DNA from 3 places in the Burkholderia sp. 10_S31 genome. Region 3 is predicted to be linked to each of the others. Evidence: predicted binding sites of a transcription regulator. Region 3 holds the regulator's gene; each other region holds the start of a gene.
What was found. The regulator FliA, encoded in region 3, starts transcription of late flagellar genes. The targets are predictions, from matches to a motif close to CTAAAGTTTNNNNNNNNNNNGCCGNTA.
Positions count from the first base shown of each region.

Region 1 (10,070 bases), 370 kb from region 3:
AGCCGTCGGTGGTCGGCACGGTGAACTGGAACTGGCCGACCGACGTGGTCGGCGCGGGCGGCGTGCCCGTCGTCGTGCTCTGGATCGCGCCCGACGAATCGAACGTGACCGTGCCGAGGTCGGTCGCGGTGCTGCCCTGCACGCCCGCGTAGGCTTCCCACGTGCCGGTCGCCGACTTCACGAAGTACATGTTGACCGCCTGCGAGCCGCCGAGCGAGTCATACACCTGGACCGACGTCGAATAGTTGTACGTCGTGGTGTCGGTCGGGTCGAACGGCGTCTTGGTGGGCACCGTGTCCTGCGAGTTCAGGTTGAACTGGCCGGTGATCCTGGTCGTCGGGGTCGGTGCGATGTTGGTCGTCGGCGCCTGCAGCGACACGGTCTGCGAGGTGTTCAGCACGCCGCTCTTGTCGGCCGCGTAGCCCATCAGGTTCATGCCCTGCGCATTGACGATGTAGCCGTTCTTGTCGCGCTGGAACGTGCCGTCGCGCGTGTAGCTCATCACGCCGTTGTTCGACATCTGGAAGAAGCCGTTGCCGTTGATCGCGACATCCAGCGACGAGTTCGTCGTATTGATCGTGCCCTGGCCGAACTGCTGCTGCACCGATGCGAGCGTCGTACCGATCCCGATCTGCGTGTTGACCGACGTCGCGATCGAGTTCGCATACATGTCGGAGAACTGCGCGGTGCTCGACTTGAAGCCGACCGTGTTCGCGTTCGCGATGTTGTTGCCGATCACGTCGAGCGCGGTCGATGAGCCGGCGAGGCCGCTCAGACCCTGTTGATAACCCATTTCGGTCTCCGTTTTCGAGAAAGCTGGATCAGTTGGTGGTGGTCGTGCCGCCGGACGACGACGCGGCGTTCGGGAAAATCGACGCGACCTGGGTGAGCCCCACCGTCGTGCCGTTCGACAGCACGAGCCCCGCCGTGCCGTCGGCCTGCTTGATCACGCTCTGCACCTGCGCGGCCGCGAGCACGGTCGGCGCGTACGTCTTGCCGTCGCTGCCCGTGTACTGCGCGCTCACGGTGTACTTGCCGTCCGGCAGCGCGTTGCCGGACGCGTCCGTCGGCGTCCAGTTGAACGGCACCGTGCCGGCCGACTGCTGGCCCGCATTGATCGTGTTGACGACGGCGCCCGAGCTGTTCTTCACGGTGATCGTCAGGTTCGACACGTCGCTCGAGAGCGACACGCCGAACGGCGACGCCGCGCCGCCCTTCACCGCGACGGCGTTGCCCGGCGCGAGCACGTTCGTGCCGATCAGGAGCGCGGCCTGCGTCTGCTGGCCGGCCGCGAGCTGCGTCGACAGCGACGTGAGCGACGTGTTCAGCTGCGCGATGCCGCTCACCGTGTTGATCTGCGCGAGCTGCGACGTCATCTGCGAACTGTCGACGGGGCTCGTCGGATCCTGGTTCTGCAGCTGCGTGACGAGCAGCTTCAGGAACGTCGCCTGCAGATCGCTCGCCGACGTGCCGGTCATCGACACGTTGTTGGTGTTCATCGTGTCGGTCGGCAGGGTCGACACGTTGGTGCCGTTGCTGCCGATCGTCGTGCTGGAGGATGTCATCCGGGGTGCCTTGTGTCGGAACTGTCGGAACTGTCTGGTCTGGGGTATCGGTCTGGAGCGTCGCTCGGCGCGCGGCTTACGAGCCGATCGTCAACGTCTTGAGCATCAGCGTCTTCGCAGTGTTCAGCGTCTCGACGTTGGCCTGGTACGAGCGCGATGCCGAGATCATGTTCACCATCTCCTGCACCGGATCGACGTTCGGCATCTGCACGTAGCCGTTCGCGTCGGCGGACGGGTTCGACGGGTCGTAGGTCGACTTCATCGGCGACGGGTCGTCGACCACCTTCGTCACCCGCACGCCGCCCACGCCCTGGCCGGACGCGGTGCGCGCGCCGCCGATCGGGTCGGTCGCGAACACGACCTGTTTGGCCTTGTACGGCTTGCCGTCGGGGCCGGTCGCGCTGTCGGCGTTCGCGAGGTTCGACGCGGTGACGTTCAGGCGCTGCGATTGCGCGGACAGCGCCGAACCGGCGACGCCGAAGATGTTCATCAACGAGGGCATGGAGGCTCCTTGTTCGGGTGCGCAAGCGCCGCGCGCTTACGAGTTCGTCGAGATCGCGGCGATCATCGCCTTGATCTGCTGGGTCATCACGGTCATCCCGGTTTCGTAGTGCAGCGCGTTGTTCGCGAACTGCACGCGCTCGACGTCGAGATCGACCGTGTTGCCGTCGAGCGACGGCTGCAGCGGCATCCGGTACTGCGCGCGACCGTAGTCGTCGGCCGGGCCGCCCGTCGGAATCAGCTTCGCGGTGCCGGCCATGTGGCCCGGCGCCGTCGACACCATCGTCATCCCGCTCGCCACGCCGGCCGGCTGCGCCATCGGCAGCTGCGCGGCGTTGCTCGGCGCGAGACCGCCGCTGGTCTGCTTCAGCGAGCGCGCGAGGGTCGACGCGAAATCGACGTCGCGGGCCTGGTAGCCGGGCGTGTCGGCGTTCGCGATGTTCGACGACAGCAGTTCCTGCCGATAGGCGCGCACGTCGAGCGCCTGTCGGCCGAACGCGAATTCGGCATCGAGTTTGTCCAGCATGTGTGCGTCTCTCCGTATGAAGCGCTGCACGCCCGTTGCGCCGGATGGCGGCCCAAGGGGCTTTTTTCCATGACAGCGATGGTAGGCGTCGGGCGCAACCGGCAATCGGACGAATAACGCGGCAAAGGCCCCCTCTATTCATCGTTTGCGCGACGGCCCGGCTCCCTAGAATGCGAATCGGATCAACGGTTTCGAGGACACGGCGATGACAGGCAGCGCACTTCGCGAAAACGCCGCACGCGGCACACGCGTGCCGCGTGCGTTCGCGCTCGCCGCGGCGCTGTGGCTCGTGGTGTCGGCTGCCCACGCGGACGACGGGATGATCGTGATTCCCGGACGCGGCGAGACGGCCGAAACCGCGCTCGCGCAGGCGAATGCGGCGAGCGGCGGGCAGTTCGGCGGGAAGGCGGGTGTGGCTTCGGGTGTGGCTTCGGGTGCGGCTTCGGCTTCGGCTTCGGCTTCGGCTTCGGCTTCGGGTGCGGGTGCGGGTGCGGGTGCGGGTGCGGGTGCGGGTGCGGGTGCGGGTGCGGGTGCGGGTGCGGGTGCGGGTGCGGGCATGGCGATGGCGGCCGGTGCGAGTGGTGCGACCGGCATGACCGGCACGGCCGCGGCCGGCTCGATGGTCGTGACGAGCGTCGCGCCGCCGGCCGTCGTGCCGACGCCCGCGCCACGCCCCGTCTACGCGGCCGCGCGCGCGAGCGCCGGTTACGGGTACGGTTACCGCACGCCGCACGCCACCGATCCGGGCGCCGTCGCGACCGTCGTCGCCGGTACGGCCGAACCCGCATCGAATCCCGCGCGCCCGGCAATCGCCACGCGCACCGCGGCAGCCCGCCCCGCTGCAGCCGCGCCGGCGCCGCGCGCGCCGATGACTTCCGCCCCCCCGGCCCAGGCGGCCGCCGCGCTCCAGCAGGCGGCGCCACCCGGCCAGCAGGACCCCGACGCGATCCGACGCACGGCCCTCGCATTCCTGCAGCAGCAGATCGCGGGCCTGCCGGGCAAGACCACCGCCACCGTCGCCGCCGCATTCCCGCGCGGGCTCGCCGCGTGCACGACGCTCGAGCCGTTCCTGCCGACCGGCGCGCGCCTGTGGGGCCGCACGACGGTCGGCGTGCGCTGCGCGGGCGAACGGCCGTGGACCGTCTACCTGCAGGCGAAGGTCGCCGTGCAGGCCACCTATTACGTCGCCGCGCGGCAGATCCCGCCCGGCGAGCCGCTCACCGCCGCCGACCTCGTCGCGCGCGACGGCGACCTGACGGTGCTGCCGCTCGCAGTGATCACCGATCCCGCGCAGGCGGTCGGCGCGACCGCGCTGGCCCGGATCTCGGCCGGGCTGCCGCTGCGCCAGGACATGCTGAAGAGCGCCGCGTCGGTGTCGGCCGGCCAGACGGTGCGGGTCGTCGCGGCCGGGCCCGGCTTCACGATCTCGGCCGAGGGCAGCGCGCTCGCGAATGCGGCGCCGGGCCAGTCGGTGCGGGTCAGGATGGCCGCGGGGCAGATCGTCACGGCGATCGTCAAGGACGCCGGGACCGTGGAAATTCCGCTGTAGGGACGGATCCCGCCGCAAGATTGCAAAGAATTGTTTATTCGGAGAATTTCGGGTTCACGATGCTAAAGTTCGGGCCGACCCGGCCGTTATCTGGGTCATACCGTACAGGAAACCCATCGTGAAAATCGATTCCACTCCGAACCCGAGCCCACTCGCGTCGACCGGCAACGGCGCGACCCGCGCGCAATCCGGCGCGGCTTCGTCGTCGCCCGCGCAGGCGGCCGACGCAGGATCGACCGGCGGCGACACGACCGTGAACCTGTCGGGTCTGTCGGGCCAGCTGCGTTCGCTGTCGGCCTCCGGCAGCGCCGACATCGACACGGCCCTCGTCCAGTCGATCAAGGACGCGTTGAACAACGGCACGTTGACGATCGATGTGAACAAGATCGCCGACGGCGTACTGAATACCGCCCGCGACCTGCTGCAACAGCAGCGCCCGCAGGGCAACTGAACCGGCCCGGGGCCCGTCACGCCCTGACCGGCCCCCTGGTTTGCCGGCATGCGCACCCGCGTGCCGGCGCGACGAGCATGACGCGATGAGAGAAGAGCTGCTGGCCACGGTCAACGACGAACACGCGACGGTCGAAGCGTTCGCGTCCCTGCTCGCCTACGAGGAAAAGGCGCTCACGACCCCGGAGCCGCTGGAAATGCTGCCCGGCATCGTCGAGAAGAAGAGCGTGCTGATCGACCGGCTCGCGCAGCTCGAACGCACGCGCGACACGCAGCTGTCCGCGCTCGGCTTTCCGGCCGGCAAGAAAGGCATGGACCAGGCCGCCGAGCGCGATGCGCGCCTTGCCGGCCGCTGGCAGTTGCTGCTGCAGGCCGCCGAACGCGCGCGCCAGGCCAATGCGACCAACGGGATGCTGATCCGGATCCGGATGGACTACAACGAGCGCGCGCTCGCGGTGCTGCGCTCGGCGCCCGCGCCGGCCGGCGTCTACGGGCCCGACGGGCGCGTGTCGGCGCTGATGCGCTGATTGCACTGATGCATTGACCACGCCGGCGTACCGACGCGCCGGCTGCGCACCGCGGCCCTGCCGCGGCCGCGCGCGCCATCCCCGCCTTACAGCAGCGGACACGCAGTGACCTGCGTGCCGCGCTCCACGCAAAGCCGTTCGTAGTCGCGCAGGTACGCGCGCTCGTCGTCGTCCAGCAGCTCGACATCGATCAGGTCCCAGTCGTAGCCGACCGTGACGATGTTCTCGAACGCGACGGTATCCGATTCGTCGTCGTCCGCGCGCACGATCACGATGTTCTCGATCCGCACGCCGCCCTTGCCCGGCACGTAGATACCCGGCTCGACGGAAATCACCGCATTCGGCACCAGCCCGTACTTCGCGCCTGGCGCGAACCGCACGCCGCCTTCGTGCACGTGGATCCCGACGCCGTGCCCGGTGCCGTGGCCGAAATCATAGCCGTGGTCGCGGCACACCTGCCGCACGGCCGCATCGACGTCGCCGCCCGTCGCCGTCTTCGGGAAGCGCGTGACGAGCCCCTTGATGCAGGCCTTCAGCGCGACCGTGTAGATCTCGCGCTGCCACGGCTGCGCGACCGTCTCCGGCTGCGTGCGACGCAACACGACGCGCGTGCAGTCCGTCGCGAAACCGGCGTCGTAGTATGCGCCGCTGTCGAGCAGCACGAGTTCGCCCTCCGTCAGCTCGACCTCGGCGCTCGCCGCCGTGTAGTGCGCGAACGCGCTGTTCGAGCCGTTCGCCGCGATCGACGGAAACGTCAGCGCGACCGCCGAGCGGGCACCGTACGCGTCGTTGATCGTGCGGGCCAGGTCGTATTCGGTATGGCGCTGTCCCGGCTCGCCGGCCTTCGCCCAGCGCATCGTCTCGGCGATCGCCGCCGAGCTGCGTGCGAATGCGTCCCGGAACCGGTCGAGCACCTGCGGCGTCTTGCCGGCCCGCATCGCCTCGACCGGATTGAAATCGGCGTGGCGCGCGTGCGGCCATACGCGGCGCACCGACTCAACGAGCGCGCAATTGACCGATTCGAAGCCGTAGCACACGTGGTCGACCGCGAACCGCGCGAGGAAGCGCTCGAGTTCGGCGAAGTCTCGCCGGATCACGTGCAGCGCCGGATACGACGCCAGCTCGACCGGGCACCGGTCGCAGCCTTCCGGCAGGAACAGCGCGACCTGCTCGCCGACCGCGAACAGGAAGCCCAGGTGCGACGACGCGTTCGGGATGTGATAGCCGCGGCTGTTCAGCAGGTACGCGAGATCGTCCGACGCGCACGTGAAGAACGCGGTCTTGCCGGGTGCCGCGCCGGTGTGCGCGGCGAGCCGGCGGTTCAGCGCGCCGAGGTTCTGCGCGACGCTTGCGCCGGTCATCGTGTCCGGCAGCTCGAAGATCGGCCGCTCGACCACCCAGCCTGGCAGCGCGATCGCGCGGTCGATCTCGCGCTCGGCGAGGCTCGTCCAGTCGAGCGACGCGGCCTGCGTCTGCGCGAACAGCCGGTCGCGCTGCGCGACGCTGATCCGCAGCGCGTCGTAGCCGACCCGCGCGAGCCGGCTCGCATGCGCGACCAGCCAGTCGGCCAGCGCCTGCCAGATCGTCACGTCCATCGCGAGCTTCTCGATCCGCACGCGCGCCGGGTCGCACTGCTGTTCGGCCTGCAGGTGATAGCGGCCGTCGACGAACAGCACGAACGGCGGCACGCCGAGCGCCTGCGCGGTCGCCGCGCTCAGGAAGATCCCGCAGCCGGCCGAGCCGTCGAAGCCCGACACCGCGTAGCGCGGGTTGTTGCGGCGCGGCAGGTATTCGGTGATGTATTCGTCCTGCGACGTGACGACCACGGCGTCGAGCCGCAGCGCGTCGAGCACGCGCGACAGGCCCGCCTGCGCGTCGCCAACGGACGCGTCATACGAGGGAAGGCCGGAGAAACTGTATTTCAGTCGATCGATCATCGGATGCCCGTTATGGATTGTTGTCGGCGGCCGGCGGCGTTGCGCGGCATGGCGCACGCCGGGAGCGGCACGCCACCCGTGCACAGCCGACGCGCGGCGCGGCAGGCAGCCGGGCCGCGGTGCCGTTCCAGCGGCAGGTCTTCGGGAAAATTTTTGTCTCACTTAACTTTGTTTGATGTGCGCGACAGAATCTAGAGCACGCTGAAATTGAGGTCAAGCTAAAATTTTCGTAGGGCTAAAATTCCCGGCATGGTGTTACCGGCACGGTGCACGACGGCCGCGCGCCCCTGCGCGGCGTGGCGCCGTGCGTGCGCCACTGCGCGGTACAATGCGCCGGCATCGCCGTCCCGACGGCCGTGCTTCGTGCGATTCGCGGAAAAGCAACGTCCCGGCGACTGCCCCGCCCTCCGCTCGCCTTCCGACTCGTTGCCACGAAAGAGATTCATGGATTCAGACATCATGCGTATCGGCCAGCGCATTCGGCGCCTGCGCCGGGAGGCGAAGAAGACGCTGCTGGAAGTCGCGACAGAGGCGAACCTGTCGATCGGGTTCCTGTCGCAGGTCGAGCGCCATCTCACCGGCATCTCGCTGTCGTCGCTCGTCAACGTCGCGAAGGCGCTGAACGTGCCGCTCGGCACGCTGATCGACCAGCCGCGCCAGGCGCAGCCCGACTCGCACGCCGGCCGCCGCGAACCGTACGCGGTCGACGCCACGTCGCAGTGGTACGAGCGGCTGTCCACCACCTTCGACGGCAGCCAGATCAACGCGCTCAAGGTCCGGATGATGGAGGGCTACCGTTCGGAATGGGTCGCGCACGGCGGCGACGAGTTCGTGTACGTGCTGACCGGCCACGTCTGCTACACGATCGGCAAGAAGGATTACCCGCTGTCGCCCGGCGACTCGCTGCACTTCGATGCGAGAAAGCGCCATCGCGTCGCGAACGTTGGCGACGGGCCCGCCGAACTCATCGCGGTCGGCACGCTGCCGCTCTTCGACGACCGCTGCGCCGAATTCGGGTCCGCGGAGAGGGAAATCAGGCCGCTTGCGCGCGATGCCGGCGCGGCGCCGGGCGAGCCGCGCGTGAGCCGCCGTGAAGCGGCGCCGAAACGCGAGCGCGACACGGACGCCGCTCAGTCCACCGACACACCGGCCCGCGCAGCGGCAACCAAGCCGGCTGCCGGCAAGCCACGCGCGGCCGCCGGCAAACGTCCGGCCGCCGCCACCCCGGCCCGCCGCCCCCCCGCCCGCACGACGAAATGACGGCTGGCGGCCGGGCGGCGCACCGCGCCACCCGCTTCTTCCGCACTATTCGCCGATCGCCAGCGCCTGCTTGACGGCCTCGACCCGTGCGCGATGCACGGCGTCCTTGATCTGCATCGCATCGTTGCCGATACCGCGCGCGATCGCGCCCGCGTCGACGCTGCGCGCCGCCACCAGCGCCACGCGCAGCCGCTCGGCCTGCGGATACGGTTGCGTGTCGAGCCCGAGCCGGCCGCGCGCGTCCGATTCGCACGCCTGCAGCATCTCGGCGAAGCGCGCCGGCTTGCGCAGCGCGTCGCTGCGCTCGAAGAGCCGCACCAGCGCGGCCGCGCCCATCTCCATCACGCGATGCAGGTTGCCGTGCTCGCGCGCGACCACCAGCGCAAGCTCGCGGCATTCGTTCGGCACGCGCAGCCGCTCGCACAACGGCTTGATGAGGTCGACGCTGCGGCCTTCATGGCCGACGTGGCGCGGCAGCACGTCGGCGGGCGTCGTCGCCTTGCCGAGATCGTGCGCGAGCGCCGCGAAGCGCACCGGCAGCGAATAGCCCTGCTTCGCCGCATAGTCGACGACCATCATCACGTGCACGCCCGTGTCGACTTCCGGGTGGTAATCGGCGCGCTGCGGCACGCCCCACAGCGCGTCGACCTCGGGCAGGATGCGCGCGAGCGCGCCGCACGCGCGCAGCACCGCGAACATCCGCGACGGCTTCACCTCCATCAGCCCGCGCGCGATCTCCTGCCACACGCGCTCGGGCACCAGCGCGTCCGCTTCGCCTGCTTCGACCATGCGCCGCATCAGCGCGAGCGTGTCGTCGGCGACCGTGAAATCCGCGAAGCGCGCGGCAAAGCGCGCGATCCGCAGGATCCGCACCGGATCCTCGACGAACGCGTCGCCCACGTGCCGGAACACGCGTGCGCGCAGGTCGGCCTGCCCGTCGAACGGATCGATCACCGGCCCGATCAGCGCGCCCTCCGGGCTCACTTCGCGCGCCATCGCGTTGATCGTCAGGTCGCGCCGCGCGAGGTCCTCGTCGAGCGTCACGTCCGGCGCGTAATAGAACTGGAAACCGTGATAGCCGGCCGCCGTCTTGCGCTCGGTGCGCGCAAGCGCGTATTCCTCCTGCGTGTCCGGATGCAGGAACACGGGGAAATCCTTGCCGACCGGCCGAAAGCCCTGCGCGGCCATCTGCTCGGGCGTCGCGCCCACCACCACGTAGTCGCGGTCCTGCACCGGCACGCCGAGCAATTCGTCGCGGATCGCTCCACCTACTGCGTAGATGTTCATGGCGCGGGTTCGTATTCGGCAATCACGTTGGTTTCGCGGCGTGCGGCCTCGATCCAGCGCTGCACCGCCGGCAGCGCCGTCACGCGTGCCGCGTAGCCGGCCGCCTCCGGCGACAGCGCCGGCGCATACGTGTTGAAGCGCATCACGACGGGCGCATACATCGCATCGGCGATCCCGAATTCGCCGAACAGGAACGGGCCGCCCGATGCCTCGATGCACGCACCCCACAGCGCGTCGATGCGCGCGACGTCGGCGAGCGCATCCGGTGTCGCGCCGCGCCCCGGCATCGATGCACGCACGTTCATTCCCATCTGCGTGCGCAGCGCGGCAAAGCCCGAGTGCATCTCGGCCGAGATGCAGCGCGCATGCGCGCGATCGAGCGGATCGGCCGGCCACATCGGGAACTGCGGATAGCGCTCGGCGAGCGTCTCGGCGATCGCGAGCGAATCCCAGATCGCGGTGCCGTGA
Region 1 covers NZ_JBXOWK010000003.1:3,282,672-3,292,741, forward strand. Annotated here, with positions in the region: gene flgE (flagellar hook protein FlgE) at 1-793, opposite strand, end outside; gene AC1Z3W_RS35465 (flagellar hook assembly protein FlgD) at 822-1,565, opposite strand; gene flgC (flagellar basal body rod protein FlgC) at 1,642-2,067, opposite strand; gene flgB (flagellar basal body rod protein FlgB) at 2,104-2,592, opposite strand; gene flgA (flagellar basal body P-ring formation chaperone FlgA) at 2,798-4,141, shown strand; gene flgM (flagellar biosynthesis anti-sigma factor FlgM) at 4,260-4,592, shown strand; gene AC1Z3W_RS35490 (flagella synthesis protein FlgN) at 4,678-5,118, shown strand; gene AC1Z3W_RS35495 (M24 family metallopeptidase) at 5,205-7,055, opposite strand; gene AC1Z3W_RS35500 (helix-turn-helix domain-containing protein) at 7,500-8,315, shown strand; gene AC1Z3W_RS35505 (multifunctional CCA addition/repair protein) at 8,361-9,602, opposite strand; gene AC1Z3W_RS35510 (glutathione S-transferase family protein) at 9,599-10,070, opposite strand, start outside.
Region 1: the regulator FliA is predicted to act here: its motif matches at 4,204-4,230, upstream of flgM (flagellar biosynthesis anti-sigma factor FlgM).

Region 2 (10,070 bases), 330 kb from region 3:
GCCTGCGCGACGCGCGGGTCGAAGCCGTCCGGTTCGTCGCCGACCGCGCGAATCGACAGCCCGCCGAGTTGCAGACCGGATCCCTCGAACCGCTGCCGCAGCGCGGCCTCGTTCCGCGTGAGCCGGTCGGCGCCGGCCGAATTCGCGCGCAGCCGTGCGACGAGCTGCTTGCCGTTCAACACCAGTTCCGCGTCGACCGTCCCGAGCGACGGCAGCGTCAGCGTCAGCCGCGTGCGCCATGCGAAACCGTCACCGGCATCGTCGCCGCTGCGCGACGCGTGGCCGCCCGGATCGTCGGGTTCGATCGTCCAGTCGAGCCGCGCGCCGGGCCATGCCTCGCCCGTCCAGCGGAACTGGTCGGTCGCGAGGGCATCGAGTTGCTGCCGGACGATCGGTACGGCCGCCGGATGCACGGACGCCGCTGCCTGCGCCTGCGGATCGGCCGATGCGGCGGCCAGTTCGGCGCGCGCGGGCGTCCAGCGCGTGTCGAGGCCGAGCGGGTCGTCCATTCCGGCCATACCCGACGCCGCGCCTTGCCGGGCGGCCGCCTGCGCGTTCTGCGCGAGCTCGTGCGGGGCTGCGCCCAGCTGCGTGGCGGGTCGCGGCGCGGCCGTCGGCAACGACAGACGCTGCGCGAGCAGTTCGTCGAGCACATCGGGCGCATCGTGCTGCGCGGCATCCGGAGCCGGCTGCACCGGCGCGGTCGTGAGACGCGCCTGCGGTTCGCGCATCAGCGCGGCGAGCGGCCGCTGGCCGGCCAGCCACTGCGCGAGATGGGATTCGTAAAAGAGCCCGCTTTCGCTCACGGCTTGCGCAAGCGCCGCGCGCAGCGCCGCGGCGGGCGACACGTCCGACGCAGCGCGCGCAGCCGCGACGTCGGACGCGGACAAAGGAGCGGAAGAAGCGGCGGCAGACGCGGCCGGACCGGCTGCCGGTTGTCCGTCCGGCGGCGCGGCCGCGCTCAGCAGCACGGAAGGATCGGCCAGCAGCGGCGTGCGTCCGGCAATCACCGGCGTCGCGACGCCGCCCGCGCGGGAGATCGCGTCGAGCGCAAGTGCCACGTCGGACAGCGCGGTCTGCGCGGACGCCGGCGGCGCGGCCGGCGGTGCGCCCGTCGAGGGCGGCGATGACGCGCTGGCGCCCGGCGTGCCGACCTGCGCGGTCGCGCCGCCGGCGGACGCCGTCACGGTGCCGGTCAGCAGGCTGTCGAGGCGGCTCGCCAGCAGGGCGGCCGCAACGGAGTCGATACCGGTCATGATCGAAGCCTGCTCACCTCAGCCACATCGTTGCAAAGCCGGGGACGCGACAATCGCGGCCCCGGCAAACGGGCACTATCCGCGAGCGCGGTAGAGATCGGCCAATGCCTTGGTCGGGCACCGCGCCTCGAACAGCGCGGAAAGCCGCGCGACTTCGGGGCTCGCGAGATCGCGGATCGCGGCGTCGTCGGCGAGGATGCGGCGGATCAGCGCGAGCTTGCGGCCAAGATCCGCTTCGTCGAGTGCGACGCCCGGATCGGCCTCCTTCAATCCGTCGACGAGCTGCAGGAATTCGGCCTGCAACGCCGGCAGCGCGCTCCAGTCGGCACCACGAGCCGCGCTCAGCATGCGGCCCGACACGGCCGCGAGCGCCTCGTAGCGAGCGAAGTATTCGGCCTTGCGATTCATCGCGCCACGTCCGCTGCCTGCTGCGCGGCCATCCGCGCGACTTCGGGGGCAATGCCCGTCCACGCTTCCTCGAGCGTGGCGAGCAGCCCGTCGACCTCGACCAGCATCGTGTCGCTCGCCTGCGCATTGGCCTGCAGCAGGCGCCGGCCGATATACGAATACAGCGCGTCGAGGCGCCCGGCGATCTCGCCGCCCGCGTTGCGGTTCAGCGCCGCCTGCAGGCCGCTTTCGACGATCCCGATCGCCTTGCCGATCGCTTCGCCGCGCGCGGGCACGTTGCCCTGCTGCAGATGCATGCGCGCAAGCGCGATGGCCTGCCGCGCGCCCTGGTACAGCATCGCGATCAGCCGGTGCGGGGAGGCGCCCATCACCCCTGTCTCGACGCCGACACGCGCGTACGCACTGGCTCCAGCGTGTCCTGGGGAAAACATGCGCTTCTCCTTGTGATGCGTTGGCTATGCGGAAGCCGCCGCCCTGCATTGCACGACGCGGCCTTGTACCGGAGTTATCGGAAGGGAATTGAAAAGCTTTAGGCTCGCGGGCGGCCGGCTCCGTCGTGCCGGCCGCCCCGGGGGGCGCCGTCCAGGTAGCTGCCCCCCGGATGGGCGTCGCCGGATGGGCGTCGCCGGATGGGCGTCGCCGGGTGTGCGTCGCCGGGTGGCCGTCGCCGGGTGGCCGTCCCCGGATGCCCGTCGCCGGTAGCCGTCCCCGGATGCCCGTCGCCGGTAGCCGTCCTGTCACACCGACATCTGCATGATGTCGTTGTACGCGCTCACGAGCTTGTTGCGGACCTGGAGCCCGAACTGGAAGCCGATGTTGGCCTTCTGCATGTCGACCATCACGTCGTTCAGCGACACGTTCGCCGCGCCGACCTCGAACGCCTGCGCCTCGCCGAGCGCATGCTGCTGGTCGCCGCTGATCTTGTCGAGCGACGCCTTCATCGCGCTCGCGAACGTGCCGGCCGTCGCGGCGCCCGAGCCGGCGAGCGCCGCCGCCGGGCTCGCGGCGCCGCCGCTCGCCTGCGCGGCCATCGCCTGCATCTGTTGCAACACCGAACCGATTCCGCTGACGTTGGCAGCCATGCTGTCCCCAGACATAAGAGAAGAGACCCGGACGCACCGGGCGTTTCCGCCGGCGCCGCACCACGCGCACCATGCCGGATCGCGAAAAAGAATAGCAGCGCCGTGCGCGCCAAAGCCGCGAAAGTACGGGGGAAACCCCGCTCTTTTCGGTCGATCGGAGTCGCTCCCGGGTCCCGATAATCGCATCGTGTCATTGTCCGTCCGCTCGTCCGAGCGGCTCAGTCGTTCCGCTCCGGAGAAACTCCTCGCATGGATTCGCAGGCCAACTCGCTGATCAACCCCGACGCCCGCACGGGCCTCGCCAGCCCGGTGCCAGGCGCCACCGCGGCCGCCGCGTTGCCGGGAGCGGGCGGCGCCGGCGCGGACTTCGGGTTCGGCGGCTTCGCGGAACGCATCCCCGGCATCTCGCGGATGAAGGGCAATCCGAAGCTGCCGTTCGTGATCGCCGTCGCATTCGCGATTGCCGCGATCACCGCGCTCGTGCTGTGGAGCCGCGCGCCCGACTATCGCGTGCTGTACAGCAACCTGTCGGACCGCGACGGCGGCGCGATCATCGCCGCACTCCAGCAGGCAAACGTTCCCTACAAGTTCGCCGACGCCGGCGGCGCGATCCTCGTGCCGTCGAACCAGGTGCACGAAACGCGCCTGAAGCTCGCCGCGATGGGGCTGCCCAAGGGCGGCTCGGTCGGCTTCGAGCTGATGGACAACCAGAAATTCGGCATCAGCCAGTTCGCCGAGCAGGTGAACTACCAGCGCGCGCTCGAAGGCGAGCTGCAGCGCACGATCGAATCGATCAACGCGGTGCGCGGCGCGCGCGTGCATCTCGCGATCCCGAAGCCGTCGGTGTTCGTGCGCGACAAGGAGGCGCCGAGCGCGTCGGTGTTCGTCGACCTCTACCCGGGCCGCGTGCTCGACGAGGGCCAGGTGCAGGCGATCACGCGGATGGTGTCGTCCGGCGTGCCCGACATGCCGGCGAAGAACGTGACGATCGTCGACCAGGACGGCAACCTGCTGACGCAGACCGCATCGGCATCCGGCCTCGACGCGAGCCAGCTCAAGTATGTGCAGCAGGTCGAGCGCAATACGCAAAAGCGCATCGACGCGATCCTCGCGCCGATCTTCGGCGCCGGCAACGCACGCTCGCAGGTCAGCGCGGACGTCGATTTCTCGAAGCTCGAGCAGACCTCGGAAAGCTACGGCCCGAACGGCGCGCCGCAGCAGGCCGCGATCCGCAGCCAGCAGACCAGCAGCGCGACCGAACTCGCGCAGGGCGGCGCATCGGGCGTGCCGGGCGCGCTGTCGAACACACCGCCGCAGCCGGCCTCCGCGCCGGTCGTCGCCGGCAACGGCCAGAACGGGCCGCAGTCGACGCCCGTCAGCGACCGCAAGGACCAGACGACCAACTACGAGCTCGACAAGACGATCCGCCATGTCGAGCAGCCGATGGGCAACGTGAAGCGGCTGTCGGTCGCCGTCGTCGTCAACTACCAGCCCGTCGCCGACGCGAAGGGCCACGTGACGATGCAGCCGCTGCCGCCCGCCAAGCTCGCGCAGATCGAGCAGCTCGTGAAGGACGCGATGGGCTACGACGAGAAGCGCGGCGACTCGGTGAACGTCGTGAACAGCGCGTTCTCGACCGTCAGCGACCCGTACGCCGACCTGCCGTGGTGGCGCCAGCCGGACATGATCGCGATGGCGAAGGAAGCCGCGAAGTGGCTCGGCATCGCGGCGGCCGCGGCGGCGCTCTATTTCATGTTCGTGCGCCCGGCGATGCGCCGCGCGTTCCCGCCGCCCGCACCGGTCGCCCCGGCGCTCGTGGGGCCGGACGATCCGGTCGCGCTCGACGGCCTGCCCGCACCGGACAAATCCGACGAGTCCGATCCGCTGCTGCTCGGCTTCGAGAACGAAAGGAGCCGCTACGAACGCAACCTCGACTACGCGCGCACGATCGCCCGCCAGGATCCGAAGATCGTCGCCACCGTCGTGAAGAACTGGGTGTCCGATGAACGCTGAAGGCTTGACCAAGAGTGCGCTGCTGCTGATGTCGATCGGCGAGGAAGAGGCCGCGCAGGTATTCAAGTTCCTCGCGCCGCGCGAGGTGCAGAAGATCGGCGCCGCGATGGCCGCGCTGAAGAACGTCACGCGCGAGCAGGTCGAGGACGTGCTGCAGGAATTCGCGAAGGAAGCCGAGCAGCACACCGCGCTGTCGCTCGATTCGAGCGAGTACATCCGCTCGGTGCTGACCAAGGCGCTCGGCGAGGACAAGGCCAGCGTGCTGATCGACCGGATCCTGCAGGGCAGCGACACGAGCGGCATCGAGGGCCTGAAGTGGATGGACTCGGGCGCGGTGGCCGAACTGATCAAGAACGAGCATCCGCAGATCATCGCGACGATCCTCGTGCACCTCGACCGCGACCAGGCGTCCGAAATCGCGTCGTGCTTCACCGATCGGCTGCGCAACGACGTGATGCTGCGGATCGCAACGCTCGACGGCATCCAGCCGGCCGCGCTGCGCGAGCTCGACGACGTGCTGACCGGCCTGCTGTCCGGCAGCGACAACCTGAAGCGCAGCCCGATGGGCGGCATCCGCACCGCAGCCGAGATCCTCAACTTCATGACGAGCAATCATGAAGAAGGCGTGCTCGAAAGCGTGCGCCAGTACGACGCCGACCTCGCGCAGAAGATCGTCGACCAGATGTTCGTGTTCGAGAACCTGCTCGACCTCGAGGATCGCGCGATCCAGATGGTGCTGAAGGAAGTCGAATCGGAAACGCTGATCATCGCGCTGAAGGGCGCGCCGCCCGCGCTGCGCCAGAAGTTCCTCGCGAACATGTCGCAACGCGCGGCCGAACTGCTCGCCGAGGATCTCGACGCGCGCGGCCCGGTGCGCGTGTCCGAAGTCGAGACGCAGCAGCGCCGCATCCTGCAGATCGTGCGCAACCTTGCCGAAAGCGGTCAGATCGCGATCGGCGGCAAGGCGGAAGACGCGTATGTCTGATTCCGCGCGCGACCGCGCCGGCACCCTCACCGCGTACCAGCGGTGGGAGATGGCGTCATTCGATCCGCCTCCGCCCCCGCCACCGCCCGACGATGCGGCAGCGGCTGCCGCCGCGCTCGCCGAGGAACTGCAGCGCGTGCGCGACGCCGCGCATGCCGAAGGCCATGCGGCCGGCCACGTCGAAGGTCAGGCCCTGGGTTACCAGGCCGGTTTCGACCAGGGCCGCGCGCAGGGTTTCGAGGCCGGCCAGGCCGAAGCCCGCGAACAGGCCGCGCAGCTCGCGGCGCTCGCCGCATCGTTCCGCGAAGCCGTGTCGAGCGTCGAGCACGATCTCGCGTCCGACCTTGCGCAGCTCGCGCTCGACATCGCGCAGCAGGTCGTGCGCCAGCACGTGAAGCATGACCCGGCCGCGCTGGTTGCCGCCGTGCGCGACGTGCTCGCAGCCGAACCCGCGCTGTCCGGCGCGCCGCATCTCGCGGTGAATCCGGCCGACCTGCCCGTCGTCGAAGCGTACCTGCAGGACGATCTCGATACGCTCGGCTGGAACGTGCGCACCGACGCGTCGATCGAGCGCGGCGGCTGCCGCGCGCACGCCGCGACGGGCGAGGTCGACGCGACGCTGCCCACCCGCTGGCAGCGTGTCGCCGCCGCGATCGGCAAGGTGAGCGCATGGTGACGCCCACGCCCGAATCGATCCTGCACGACGGGATGACGCCGCTCGAGCGCGAACTCGCGCTCGCGTCGTTCGGCCCAGACAGCGCGCCTGACACCGCACACGGCGCCGATCCGCACGCGGCACCCGCATCGGACGATGCGCCGCGCGCACCGCACAATCCGCATCTCGCGCACTGGCGCACGCACCTGAACGGGCTCGCGACGCGCAGCCACCGCGCGCTGCCGCTGCGCCCGAGCGGGCGCCTCACGCGTGCCGCGGGCCTCGTGCTCGAGGCGATCGGGCTGCGCCTGTCGGTCGGCGCCGAATGCATGATCGAACTGCCGCCCGGCAGCACGCTGCCGCATGCGGAAGCGGAAGTCGTCGGCTTCTCCGGTGATCGCCTGTTCCTGATGCCGACCACCGACGTCGCCGGCGTCTTGCCCGGCGCCCGGGTATGGCCGCTCGAAAGCGCACCGGTCGCCGACCCGCTCGCGGGCGCGAAGCGGCTGCCGGTCGGCTGGGAAATGCTCGGACGCGTCGTCGACGCGTCGGGCCGCCCGCTCGACGGCCTGGGCCCGCTCGCGTCGAAGGTCGACGCGCCGCTGTCGGCCCCGTCGATCAACCCGCTCGATCGCGAGCCGATCCACCACGTGCTCGACGTCGGCGTGCGCGCGATCAACGCGCTGCTCACCGTCGGCCGCGGGCAGCGCATGGGCCTCTTTGCCGGTTCCGGCGTCGGCAAGTCGGTGCTGCTCGGCACGATGGCGCGCTACACGAGTGCGGAAGTGATCGTGATCGGGCTGATCGGCGAACGCGGCCGCGAAGTGAAGGAATTCATCGAACAGATCCTCGGCAAGGACGGGCTCGCGCGCTCGGTCGTCGTCGCGGCGCCGGCGGACGTGTCGCCGCTGCTGCGAATGCAGGGCGCCGCCTACGCGACGTCGCTCGCCGAGTATTTCCGCGACCAGGGCAAGCACGTGCTGCTGCTGATGGATTCGCTGACGCGCTACGCGATGGCGCAGCGCGAGATCGCGCTCGCGATCGGCGAGCCGCCCGCGACCAAGGGCTATCCGCCGTCGGTGTTCGCGAAGCTGCCGGCGCTCGTCGAGCGCACCGGCAACGGGCCCGAAGGCGGCGGCTCGATCACTGCGTTCTACACGGTGCTGACCGAAGGCGACGACCAGCAGGACCCGATCGCCGATTCGGCGCGCGCGATCCTCGACGGCCACGTCGTGCTGTCGCGCGCGCTCGCCGAGGCCGGCCACTATCCGGCGATCGACATCGAGGCATCGATCAGCCGCGCGATGACCGCGCTGATCGATGAAACGCATCTCGACCGCGTGCGGCAGTTCAAGCAGATGCTGTCGCGCTACCAGCGCAACCGCGACCTGATCGCGGTCGGCGCGTATGCACCCGGCCGCGACGCGCAGCTCGACCGCGCGATCGCGCTCTATCCGCGCATCGAATCGTTCCTGCAGCAGGGCTTTCGCGAACGCGCGCCGTTCGCGTCGAGCCTCACCGCACTCGATGCGCTGTTCGACGTACACGGAGGCTGATCCCGATGGCACACGGCTTTCCCCTTCAACTGCTGCTCGATCGCGCGCAGGAAGATCTCGACACCGCCGCGAAGCAGCTCGGCACCGCGCAGCGCGACCGCACCGCGGCCGCCGAACAGCTCGATGCGCTGCTGCGCTATCGCGACGAATACCACGCGCGCTTCACGCAGTCCGCGCAGCACGGGATGCCCGCCGGCAACCTGCGCAATTTCCAGTCGTTCATCGACACGCTCGACGCGGCAATCGCGCAGCAGCGCAACGTGCTGGCCGCAGCGGAGCTCCGCATCGACGAAGCGCGCCCGAACTGGCAACAGAAGAAGCGCACCGTCGGCTCATACGAAACCCTGCAGGCGCGCGGCGTCGCGCAGGAAGCGCAGCGTGCCGCGAAGCGCGAACAGCGCGACGCCGACGAACACGCCGCCAAAATCCTGCGCATGCGGGCCGATGCGGCCCGCTCGGCGTAACCGCTCACCGCTTTCGAACGAGAGAATCGCCATGCCTCCCCTGCCCCTGCTCGGCGCGCTGCTCGACACCGCCGGCATCGCACTCAAGGCCGTCCGCGGCGCGGGTTCGTCCGCCGGCGACGATGCCGCAAACAGCCCGGCCGCCGTGCCGTTCGCGCAGACGCTGAAGCGAAGCGTCGTCACGCGGCACGACACGGCGAACGCCGGCAAGCCGGACGCCACGACGAAACACGCGTCGTCGACGCCGGCCGCCGGCACGAAACCCGCCGACCGCGACGACGAGAAGTCGGCCGACGACGCGAACGCGACGTCCGGTCCCGACGCCGCCGCGCTCGCCGCGGCGGCGGCCGTGCAGGCACAGCTGCAGGCGCGCGAGAACGGCGCGGCGCCGGCCGATGCCACCGCCGCGCAAACGACCGCCGTGTCCGGCCAGCCTGACGCCACGGCGGCGCTGGCGAATCATGCAGGCAAGGATGCGGCCGCCGTGCCGGCATCGGGCCGCGACGCACTGCAGGGCGCGCTGGCGAGACTGACCGGCGGTGCGGGGGCGATCGCGATGCCCGGGACGGGCACGGCAGCGGCCGATGCACCGCTGACGCCGAAAGTCCCGACCTTCGACCACACGCTCGCCGACGCGAAAGGCACGCTCGCGACGCAGCAGACGCCCACGCAAGCCACCGCCCTGGCGCTGCAGGCCGGCGCGACCGGCCAGTCCGCGGCACACGCACTCGCGGCCGCCGGGGAAACCGCCAGCCCGGCCGCCGACGCATCGGTCGCGGCAGCCACAGCGGCGGCGGCGGCCGCCCAGGCGAACGTCGCGACGGCGCCCGCCGCAAGCTCGATCGCCGCGGCCAACGCGCACGTGCTGGCCCCGCATGTCGGCACGGCCGACTGGACCGATGCGCTGAGCCAGAAGGTCGTGTTCCTGTCCAATGCGCACCAGCAGAGCGCCGAGCTGACGCTGAACCCGCCGGACCTCGGCCCGCTGCAGGTCGTGCTGCGCGTGGCGGACAACCACGCGCATGCGCTGTTCGTGTCGCAGCACGCACAAGTGCGCGACGCGGTGGAAGCCGCGCTGCCGAAGCTGCGCGAAGCGATGGAGGCGGGTGGGCTCGGCCTGGGCAGCGCGACCGTCAGCGACGGCGGCTTCGCGTCGCAACAGAACCCGCAACAGAACTTCGCCGGCGGCCGGTCGTCGCCGCGCGCACGCGCCGGAACGTCAGCCGTCGACGCACCGCTCGACGCTGCGCAATCCGCAGCGGCCGGCGCGACCGTGAGCCGCGCGGGCCTCGTCGATACGTTCGCCTGAGCATCGCGTCGGCCGCGAGCCGGTGCGCGCCGCTCAGCGGCCGTGCGCCGCCGCGGCCGCCTCGCCGCGCGGCACGCCGCCCCGACGCGCCGAGACGATGAAGTCCGCCGCGCGTTCGCCGATCATCACGGACGGCGCATTCGTGTTGCCGCCGATCAGCGTCGGCATCACCGACGCATCCACCACCCGCAGCCCCTCGACGCCACGCACGCGCAGTTGCGGATCCACGACCGCCCGCGCATCCGAACCCATCCGGCAGGTGCCGACCGGGTGATAGATCGTGTCGGCATGCGCGACGATCGTCGCGCGCAGTTCCGCTTCGCTCTGGTCCGCGCGCGTGTA
Region 2 covers NZ_JBXOWK010000003.1:3,322,449-3,332,518, forward strand. Annotated here, with positions in the region: gene fliK (flagellar hook-length control protein FliK) at 1-1,256, opposite strand, end outside; gene AC1Z3W_RS35660 (flagellar protein FliT) at 1,332-1,664, opposite strand; gene fliS (flagellar export chaperone FliS) at 1,661-2,095, opposite strand; gene fliE (flagellar hook-basal body complex protein FliE) at 2,402-2,746, opposite strand; gene fliF (flagellar basal-body MS-ring/collar protein FliF) at 2,996-4,759, shown strand; gene fliG (flagellar motor switch protein FliG) at 4,749-5,744, shown strand; gene fliH (flagellar assembly protein FliH) at 5,737-6,420, shown strand; gene fliI (flagellar protein export ATPase FliI) at 6,414-7,955, shown strand; gene fliJ (flagellar export protein FliJ) at 7,961-8,419, shown strand; gene AC1Z3W_RS35700 (flagellar hook-length control protein FliK) at 8,451-9,728, shown strand; gene AC1Z3W_RS35705 (GMC family oxidoreductase) at 9,762-10,070, opposite strand, start outside.
Region 2: the regulator FliA is predicted to act here: its motif matches at 2,171-2,197, upstream of fliS (flagellar export chaperone FliS).

Region 3 (10,070 bases):
TCATCGAGATGCTTCGGCAGCACGTACACCTTGTTCTCGTACTCGCCGCCGCGCACGAACAGCTCGATCTGCGCGAGCGTCTGGTTCGCGAACGAGTTCGACATCACGAACGACGGGTGGCCGGTCGCGCAGCCGAGGTTCACGAGGCGGCCTTCAGCCAGCAGGATCACGCGCTTGCCGTCCGGGAAGATGATGTGGTCGACCTGCGGCTTGATGTTTTCCCACTGATACTGGCGGGTCGACGCGACGTCGATTTCCGAGTCGAAGTGACCGATGTTGCAGACGATCGCGTTGTGGCGCATCACCTTCATGTGATCGTGGTTGATCACGTGGTAGTTGCCGGTCGCCGTCACGAAGATGTCGGCCTTGTCGGCCGCGTATTCCATCGTCACGACGCGGTAGCCTTCCATCGCCGCCTGCAGCGCGCAGATCGGATCGATTTCGGTGACCCACACGGTCGCGCCCAGGCCGCGCAGCGATTGCGCGCAGCCCTTGCCCACGTCGCCGTAGCCCGCGACGACCGCGACCTTGCCCGCGATCATCACGTCGGTCGCGCGCTTGATGCCGTCGACGAGCGACTCGCGGCAGCCGTACAGGTTGTCGAACTTCGACTTCGTGACCGAATCGTTCACGTTGAACGCCGGGAACGGCAGGCGGCCGTCCTTTTCCATCTGGTACAGGCGGTGCACGCCGGTCGTGGTTTCTTCGGTCACGCCCTTGATGTGCGCGAGGCGCGTCGAGTACCAGGTCGGGTCGGCGTCGAGGTGCGTCGCGATCGACTTGTACAGCGCGACTTCTTCCTCGTTGGTCGGCTTCGCGATCACCGAACGGTCCTTCTCGGCCTTCGAGCCGAGGATCAGCAGCAGCGTTGCGTCGCCGCCGTCGTCCAGGATCATGTTCGCGAATTCGCCGTTCGGCCATTCGAAGATGCGGTGCGAGAACTCCCAGTATTCGTCGAGCGACTCGCCCTTGAACGCGAACACCGGCGTGCCGGCTTCGACGATCGCGGCGGCGGCGTGGTCCTGCGTCGAGAAGATGTTGCACGACGCCCAGCGGACATCGGCGCCGAGCGCCTTCAGCGTCTCGATCAGCACGCCGGTCTGGATCGTCATGTGCAGCGAACCCGCGATGCGCGCGCCCTTCAGCGGCTGCTGCGCCTTGTATTCGTCGCGGATCTGCACGAGGCCCGGCATTTCGGTCTCGGCGATGTTCAGTTCCTTGCGGCCCCAGCCGGCAAGCGCCATGTCGGCGACGATGTAATCCTTGGAAGCTTGCGAATCGATAATGGCGTTCATCACGCCCTCCTTTCTAAAAAAGTTCTAGAAATTGGTGACGTGAGCGCCGTTCAGGAAGCGGGGCCGGCGCGAATCTCGCCGCACGGCTGCTTGGTGAAGCTCTCCGAGCCTGGCGAACGCAGAAGGTCCGTCGCAACGCTCCTCGGAAAACGGGAGGGATTGTAGCAAATCGGCGCGGGAAATGCGCGCCGCGCGCCGCGTCGGCGCGCGTGGGCACAATGAAAGGGTCAGTTCTCCGCGCCGACCCACGCCTGTTCGCGCAGCCGCGCGCGCAGGCGCGCGACGGCCTGGCTGTGCAGCTGGCACACGCGCGATTCGCTCACTTCGAGCACCGCGCCGATCTCGCGCAGATTCAGCCCGCGCTCGTAGTACAGCGACATCAGCAGCTTCTCGCGCTCGGGCAGCCGCTCGATCGCGTCGACGAGCGCCTCGCGCAGGTGTTCGTCGAGCAGCGCCGACAGCGGATCGGCGTGATCGACGCGATAGCGGTCGAGGAACGGCTCGTCGTCGGCCGCGCGGTCGAAATCCTCGTAGTAGATGAGCTGGCTGCCGTGCAGGTCCTGCAGCATCCCCTGGTACTCGTCGAGCGGCATCTTCAGGTGCTGCGCGATCTCGGTCTCGCTCGCCGAGCGGCCGAGCTGCTGCTCGACCTGGTGCACCGCGTGCTCGACCTCGCGCGACGTCTTGCGCAGGCTGCGCGGCAGCCAGTCGTTGCTGCGCAGCTCGTCGAGCATCGCGCCGCGGATGCGCTGGGTCGCGTAGGTCTCGAACTGCGCGCCCTGGTCTTCCTTGTAGCGGCCGGCCGCGTCCATCAGGCCGATCATGCCGGCCTGGATCAGGTCGTCGAGGTCGACGCTCGCCGGCATCTTCGCGACGAGCTGCAGGCCCAGGCGCCGCACGAGCGGCGCGTATTGCGCGAGCACGTCGGCCTGGGTCATCTTTCCTTGAGCGTTGTACATCATGGCTCTCTCCTTCCGGTCTCACGCGGCGTGGGCCGCACCCGCCTCGTACGACGGCTTGCCGCCCGCATGCACGGCGCGCCCCGCGCCCGAGCCCGGGCGCATCGGCCAGTACAGCAGGTCGGCGGCAATCTGCCGGTAATCGCGCGCGGCGGCCGACGACGGGAACGCGTCGACCACGGTATGCATCAGGTCGCGTGCATGCTCGACGAGCGGATCGGCGCTCACGCAGCCGGCATCGGCGATCGACACCGTCAGGTAGCGGCTCGCGACGCCCGCGAGATTGTCGAATGCGGTCCTGGCGTCGGTGTGGCTGCCGACGTGGTTGGTCAGCAAGCGGAACTGCGCGACCGCGTGCGCGAAATGCAGGCGCTTCATGCATGCATACGCCTCGGTGATCGCCTGCGCGGCGACCCGCGTGACGATCAGCACGTCGTGCGCCTCGCGCGCGAGTGCGGAGAGCGTGCCGTCCGCGCCGAGCTGTGCGTCGACCAGCACGATGTCCGCCTGGCCGTCGATGAAGTCGCTCAGTTGCGCGTCGCTGTAGCCGTCGCGCGCGAGCCGCGCGGCCGCGCACAGGCCGAACCCGGCGGCAACACGCGTGCGTTCGCCGTCGCGCAGCCATGCGCCCGCGAGCGTCGCCACGCTCGAATGCACGTTGGCACGCTCGTCGACGACGAGCACGTCCTTGCCGAGCGCGGTCAGCGCGGCCGCGACGTTCACGACGGTGGACGTGCAGCCGACGCCCGCCGGGCCGCCCGTCACCGCGACGATGCGCGACGCGCGCCCGGCCAGCAGGCGTCGCAGCCCTTCGGCCTGGTCGATGATCCGTTTATCCAAATCGCACCTCGTGCAGCTCGGCGGTGGAACGTGCGGCCAGTGCGGACAGCAGCGTCGGCATGTCTTCGTCCTGGGGCACGAAGGGCGAGCCGTCGCGCGGTACGCAGAACGCGCTCTTCAGCAGGAATTTGGTCGACGCGACGTACAGGTTCTCCGGCACCTTCTGGCCGGTCGACACGTAGTGGACGGGCAGCTTGTAGCGGATCACCGTGTCGAGCACGCCGCCGAGGTGGGTCGCCTCGTCGAGCTTGGTGAGGATGCAGCCGGCGAGGTCCGGATGCTCGCCCGCGCTGCGGTACGCCTGCACGACTTCGTTGAGCGTGTCGCCGTGGCTCGTCGCGTTGAGCAGCAGCAGGCGCTGCACCGGCGCGTTCGCGCCGTGCAGCATCGCGATCTGGTCGGACAGCGCGCGGTCGCGCTGGCTCATGCCGATCGTGTCGATCAGCACGATGTGCTTGTTGCGCAACTCGGACAGCGCGAGCTCGAGGTCGCCCGCATCCTTCACCGCGTGCACCGGCACGCCGAGGATCTTGCCGAAGATGCGCAGCTGCTCGTGGCCGCCGATCCGGTAGCTGTCGGTGGTCAGCAGCGCGACCTTGCTCGCGCCGAAGCGCATCACGCAGCGCGCGGCAAGCTTCGCGGTGGTGGTCGTCTTGCCGACCCCGGTCGGCCCCATCAGCGCGAACACGCCGCCGCGCTCCATCAGCGCGTCCTCGCTCTCGAGCACCGGCAGGTTCGCCGCGAGCACCGACTGCGCCCATTCGGCGGCCTGGTCGAAGGTTTGCGTGCTGTCGCCGGACGGCAGGTTGTCGACCAGCATGCGCACCAGTTGCGCGGAGAAGCCGGCCGAGAACAGGTGCTTGGTCAGCGCGCCGTGCACCGGGCTGCGGCGCTGGCGGTCGTGCCACATCAGGCTGTCGAACTGCTCCTGCATCATCCCGCGCATCGCGCCGAGCTCGTGCATCACCGTGTCGTTGACGATGCTCTCGATGCGCGCCTTCAGCGCGTCGGCCACCGCAGCGGCCGCCTCGGCGGACAGGCCCGCGCGCTCGGCCGGCTTCGCGGCACTGGTTTCGCTCGCGCGGGTGGCGGCGGCGGCGGCGGCGGCGGACGGCATCCGGCGCTCGGCGTCGCGCACGATGTCGCGCGCCCAGCCGGCCGGCGTCGCGGACGCGGCGTCCTGCTGCGTGCGGACCGGCGCCTGCGGTGCGGCCTGCGCCGCCTGCGCGCGGGCGATCAGCGCTTCGCGCTGCTGCGTCAGGCGCTTCGCATGCTCGACGAGCCACGGTGCAGGTTCGGACGATGCGGCCGGCGTGCCTGCCGCCGCTGCGCCGGCAGCGGGCGCCGCCGACGACGGCGATGCGGGCTCCGTTGCGTGCGCGTCGGCATCGAAGGCGGCCGGTTCTGCAGCCGGTTCCATCGCTTCGGCGCTCGCGCCGAACACCGACGAGAACACGTCCGGCAGCCCGCCGTCGCCTGCCGCATACGGATTGGCGGCCGGGCGCGCGCGTGCGGCGCCGGGGCGCGGCACGATGCCCGGCACAGCGGCGGCCGGCACGGATTCCGGTGCGCGCGGCGCAAGCGTGCGTGCCCGCGCGGCGGCCTGCGGCGTGACCGCGGCGAGATCCGAGTCGGCGAGTGCGACGATTTCGACGCTGCCGTCATCGAGCGTGCGGTTCGACAGCACGACGGCGTCGGCGCCCAGTGCCTCTCGCACGAGGCGAAGCGCGTCGCGGCTGGTCGCGCCGGTGAATTTGCGAATGTTCAAGCGGAACCCCCGATGACGTTAACGACTTTGATCGTGCGCGTGTCCGGCACTTCGGCATACGACAGCACTTTCAGTTGCGGCAGGCTGCGGCGCAGGAAGCGCGCGAGCATCGCGCGCAGCGCGTGCTGCACCAGCAGCACGGGCGGCAGCCCGAGATTCTGTTGACGCAGCATCGCCTGTTGCGTGCCGGTCAGAAGGTTGTGCGCGAGGCCGGGCTCGAGGCCCGGGTTCGCGCCAGTGGCGAGCGCCTGCGACAACACGCGCTCGAGATTCGAATCGATGCCCATCACCTGCATCTCGCCCGAGCCCGGATACCACTGCTGGGTGATCGCGCGGCCGAGCGACAGCCGCACCGCGGCGGTGATCTCATACGCGTCGCCGCGGCCGGCGTGTTCGGACACGGCCTCGAGGATCGTGCGCATGTCGCGGATCGGCACGCCTTCCTCGAGCAGGTTCTGCAGCACTTTCTGCAGCGTCGTCAGCGAGATCGTCTTCGGCACGAGGTCCTCGACGAGCGACGGCGCGTCCTTGCCGGTGCGCTCGACGAGCGCCTGCACTTCCTGGCGGCCGAGCAGCTCGGCCGCGTGCTGGACGACCAGATGATTCAGGTGCGTCGCGACGACCGTGCTCGCGTCGACCACCGTGTAGCCGTACACCTGCGCCTGTTCGCGCATCGCGACGTCGATCCACACGGCCGGCAGCCCGAACGCCGGATCCTGCGTCGCGGCGCCCGGCAGCGCGGCCGTCACCTGGCCCGGGTTGATCGCGAGCCACTGGCCCGGGAACACTTCGCCCGTGCCGATCTCGACGCCCTTCAGCGCGATCCGGTACGCGTTCGGCCGCAGTTCGAGGTTGTCGCGGATATGGATCACCGGAGGCAGGAAGCCGATTTCCTGCGCGAATTTCTTGCGGATGCTCTTGATGCGCTTGAGCAGCTCGCCGTCGCTGTTCTTGTCGACGAGCGGAATCAGCCGGTAGCCGACTTCCAGGCCGAGCGGGTCGATCAGCTGCACGTCGTCCCAGGTCGCCTCGTGGCTGTCGGACGGCAGCACGGCGGGCGGTGCGATGTCGGTCACATCGCCGGCCGCCTTGCGGGCCGCCGCGCGCCTGGTCTGCGTGCGGGCCAGCCAGATCGCGCCGCCGCCGAGTGCGAGGAACGCGAAGTGCGGCATGCCCGGAATCAGCCCCATCAGCACGATGATCGCGCCGGTGATGGTCAGCACGCGCGGGTTCGTGAACAGCTGGCCGGTGATCTGCGTGCCGATGTCCTCGTCGGTCGCGACGCGCGACACGATCACGCCGGCCGCCGTCGAGATCACGAGCGACGGGATCTGCGCGACGAGGCCGTCGCCGATCGTCAGCAGCGTGTAGTTGGTGCCGGCCGCAACGAACGTCATGTCGTGCTGGACCATCCCGACGATCAGCCCGCCGATCACGTTGATCGCCATGATGATCAGGCCGGCGATCGCGTCGCCGCGCACGAACTTCGACGCGCCGTCCATCGACCCGTAGAACTCGGCTTCCTGCGACACGGCCTGGCGGCGCTTGCGCGCCTGCTCCTCGTTGATGAGGCCCGCGTTCAGGTCGGCGTCGATCGCCATCTGCTTGCCGGGCATCGCGTCGAGCGTGAAGCGCGCGGACACTTCGGCGATCCGCCCCGCGCCCTTCGTGATCACCATGAAGTTGATGATCATCAGGATCACGAACACGACGATGCCGACCGCGAAGTTGCCGCCGACGAGGAAGTGGCCGAACGCCTCGATCACCTGGCCGGCCGCGTCGGGGCCGGTGTGGCCCTCGAGCAGCACGACGCGCGTCGACGCGACGTTCAGCGACAGGCGCAACAGCGTCGAGAACAGCAGCACGCTCGGGAACGCCGCGAAGTCGAGCGGCTTCATCGTGTACATGCTGACGAGCAGCACCATCACCGACAGCGCGATGTTGAACGTGAACAGCAGATCCAGCAGCAGCGGCGGCAGCGGCAGGATCATCATCCCCAGGATCATGCAGATGAGGATCGGGCCCGCGAGCGCGCGCAGGTTGGTGCCCGCGAACGGGTTCGGGCGTTTGGCGAACAGGCCGGTGGTCGGGGTGCTCATGCTGCGTTCCCTTGCTTGCCGAGCGTGTCTTCGGCTTCTTCACGCTCGTCGCCGGCCGATACCGACGCCCCCTTGTCGAGTTCCGCCGGCACGTCGAGCTCGACCGGCGCGGCCGGGAACGCGCCGCCTTCCGAGCGGAAGCGCCGCAGCTGGTAGACCCACGCGAGCACCTCGGCGACGGCCGAGTACAGCGAGCCGGGAATCTCGCGTTCGAGTTCGACGTTGTGATACAGCGCACGCGCGAGCGGCGGCGCCTCGAGCAGCGGCACGTTGTGCTCGGCCGCGAGCTCGCGGATGCGCGCGGCGACGAGGTTCACGCCCTTCGCGACGACCTTCGGCGCGCGCATCTCGCCGTCCGTGTACTGCAAGGCGACGGCGAAGTGCGTCGGGTTCGTGACGACCACGTCGGCCTTCGGCACGGCGGCCATCATCCGGCGCCGCGCGATCGCGCGCTGCTGCTGGCGGATGCGGCCCTTCACGTGCGGATCGCCTTCGTTCTCGCGATGCTCGCGCTTCACTTCTTCCTTCGTCATGCGCAACTTCTTGTTGTACTGCCAGAGTTGGTAAGGCACGTCGAGCGCGGCGACCACCAGCATCCCGGCGACCGTCGTGCCGCAGCACACGGCGACCAGGTGCATCGCATCGGCGAGCGCCGAGCCGAGCGGCTGGGTCGCGAGACCGAGCAGCTCGTCCTTGCTGCGCCAGATCGCGATCCCGCCGATCCCGCCGACGACGAGCGTCTTCGCGAGCGACATCCCGAGCTGGATCGGCCCCTGGATCGAGAAGATCCGGCCGAGACCCGAGATCGGGTTCAGGCGGTCGAACTTCAGCTCGAAGGTCTTCTGCGAGATCAGCCAGCCGCCGAGCGCCATCGGCGCGAGCAGCGCGGCCAGGCCGGTGAGCGCGAGGATCGGCAACAGCGCGGCGAAACCTTCCAGGCTCGCGCTGCCGGCCGCCGACAGCATCCGGTGTGTATCGAACGCGGTGGCGCGATCGAACGTGAACGCGCCACGCAGCATCGTCTTCAGGTGAGCGCCCGACGGACCCGCGAGCAGCCACGCGCCGTAGAACCCGGCCGCGAGCAGCGCGAACGAAGCCAGCTCGCGCGAACGCGCGACCTGCCCCTCCTCGCGCGCCTTCTCGCGGCGCCTGGGAGTGGCGGCTTCGGTTCTGTCGAGATCGCTCTCGTCTGCCACGGGGCCTCCAGTCGGGTACGGCGGGATGCCGCTTTCCAGTGACACCGATTATTCATGCGCACGTCAAACGCCGATCGGTCGAGCAAAGCCGGGAAAGGGGGGTATTTCGGGGAATCGGGGAAGGCGGTACGGCGGGGGGCGGCAGGCAGGGGAGGCTGTGAACAACGCGTCCGCGGGCAGGTGGGGAGAAGCAGATGACGGGGGAAGCGGGGAATCGAAGCAGCCGTGAAGCGATCATCGGATCGCCCCGACGCGCCGGCCGCGCGTCGGGGCGGGCGGCGCTCAGATTGCCGGAGTCTGATCCAAGCCGTAGCGGTTCGGGCCGTCGGTGCCGCGCGAGCACATCCACACGAGCAGCAGGATCCCGCCGACGATCGGAATGAACGCGATCGGCAGGAACCAGCCGGAGCAGCCCTTATCGTGCAGGCGGCGAACAGTGACCGCGAGGCCCGGCGGCACCCGCGCGAGCGACACGACCAGTGCGACGATCGCCAGCAGCAGGAAAATCGCGCCGGGCGTCGCGCGCATACATCGCAAGCCGCGCATCCCGGCCGGCCTCTGCGCTAGCCGGCCGCCGCCTGCTGCAGCGCATCGAGATCCAGCTTCTTCATCTTCATCACCTGCGCCATCACGCGCTCGGCGCGTGCCGGGTCGCCCGCCATCAGTTCGGGCATCTGCACGGGCACCACCTGCCACGACACGCCGAAGCGGTCGCGCAGCCAGCCGCACTGCTGCGCGCGCTCGTCGCCGCCTTCGGCGAGCGCCGCCCAGTAGCGGTCGATCTCGCGCTGGTCGCGGCAGTTGACGACGAACGACACGGCCGGCGTGAGCGGAAACGCCGGGCCGCCGTTCAGCGCGAGAAACGCCTGCCCGTCCAGTTCGAACGACACCGTCATCACCGTGCCCTCGGCCCGCCCGGACGCCTGCGCGCCCGACTTGCCGTAGCGGGCGACGTGCAGGATGCGCGCGTCGTCGAACACCGACACGTAGAAGCTGGCGGCCGCCTCGGCGTCCTGGTCGAACCACAGAAACGGCGTGATGCGTTGGATTCGCTGGCTCATGGCGCTGTCTCCTCGATGTCGTGCCGGCACCGATGCCGGCCTTATATCGTAGGCGCTGTATCGGCACGGTGCGACCGCCCGGAACGTAGTCTGCCCGCCGCCCGGCCGAAGGCGAAAAAAGGGGGCGATCGCTCGCCCCCTCTTGCTGCCGCCGTTCGTGCGCGGTCAGAACGCGACGTAAGGCTGCGCGCCGCCGCTCGCGGTCTTGTCCATCCCGAAGTAGATCGTCTTGCCGTAGAAATGCGGCAGACCGAGATCGAGCCAGCCGGCCGTGCCGAACGGGCCGGCGATGTCGTTGAACGCGAACGTCGACGCGTTCGCGAACAGCGTGTCGGCGTTCGCGACGGGCATCGACACGCCGCCCGACGTACCGTTCTGACCGGTCAGCGTCGCCGTGTAGGTGGTCGTCGACGACGGGCAGTAGAACTGCGTGTTGGTCGAGCAGATCTTCTGCGACGAATCGTTGAAGAAGTACGCGTTCGAGCCCGTATCGAAGAACGCGGTCACGCTGCCGCCGAGGAAGGTCGCGCTCACGTCGCCCGTCGTCGTCGATGTCAGCACCGTCGACGCCCCGAGCGCGTTGTTGCTCTGCGTGCCGATCCCGAACGTCAGCAGGCCCGTCGCGCTGCCCTGCCCGCTGCTCGAGATGTTCGGCATCTGCACGATCACGCCGTTGTTGTCGGTCGCGAAGCGATGGACGGGATTGGCGACCAACTGCGATTGCGACACCGGCGACACGGCACAGCTCGCGTTGCCGTTCGGGCACGCATAATAGTTGTTGCTACTTGGCGACGTCGACGTCGTACAACTCGTGCCGCAATCGAACGGCGCCGGCCCGATGCCGAGGATGCC
Region 3 covers NZ_JBXOWK010000003.1:3,655,591-3,665,660, reverse strand. Annotated here, with positions in the region: gene ahcY (adenosylhomocysteinase) at 1-1,295, opposite strand, end outside; S-adenosyl-L-homocysteine riboswitch at 1,330-1,445, opposite strand; gene AC1Z3W_RS37195 (RNA polymerase sigma factor FliA) at 1,523-2,257, opposite strand; gene AC1Z3W_RS37190 (P-loop NTPase family protein) at 2,276-3,094, opposite strand; gene flhF (flagellar biosynthesis GTPase FlhF) at 3,087-4,862, opposite strand; gene flhA (flagellar biosynthesis protein FlhA) at 4,859-6,961, opposite strand; gene flhB (flagellar biosynthesis protein FlhB) at 6,958-8,157, opposite strand; gene AC1Z3W_RS37170 (DUF805 domain-containing protein) at 8,440-8,685, opposite strand; gene AC1Z3W_RS37165 (VOC family protein) at 8,721-9,218, opposite strand; gene AC1Z3W_RS37160 (DUF3443 family protein) at 9,384-10,070, opposite strand, start outside.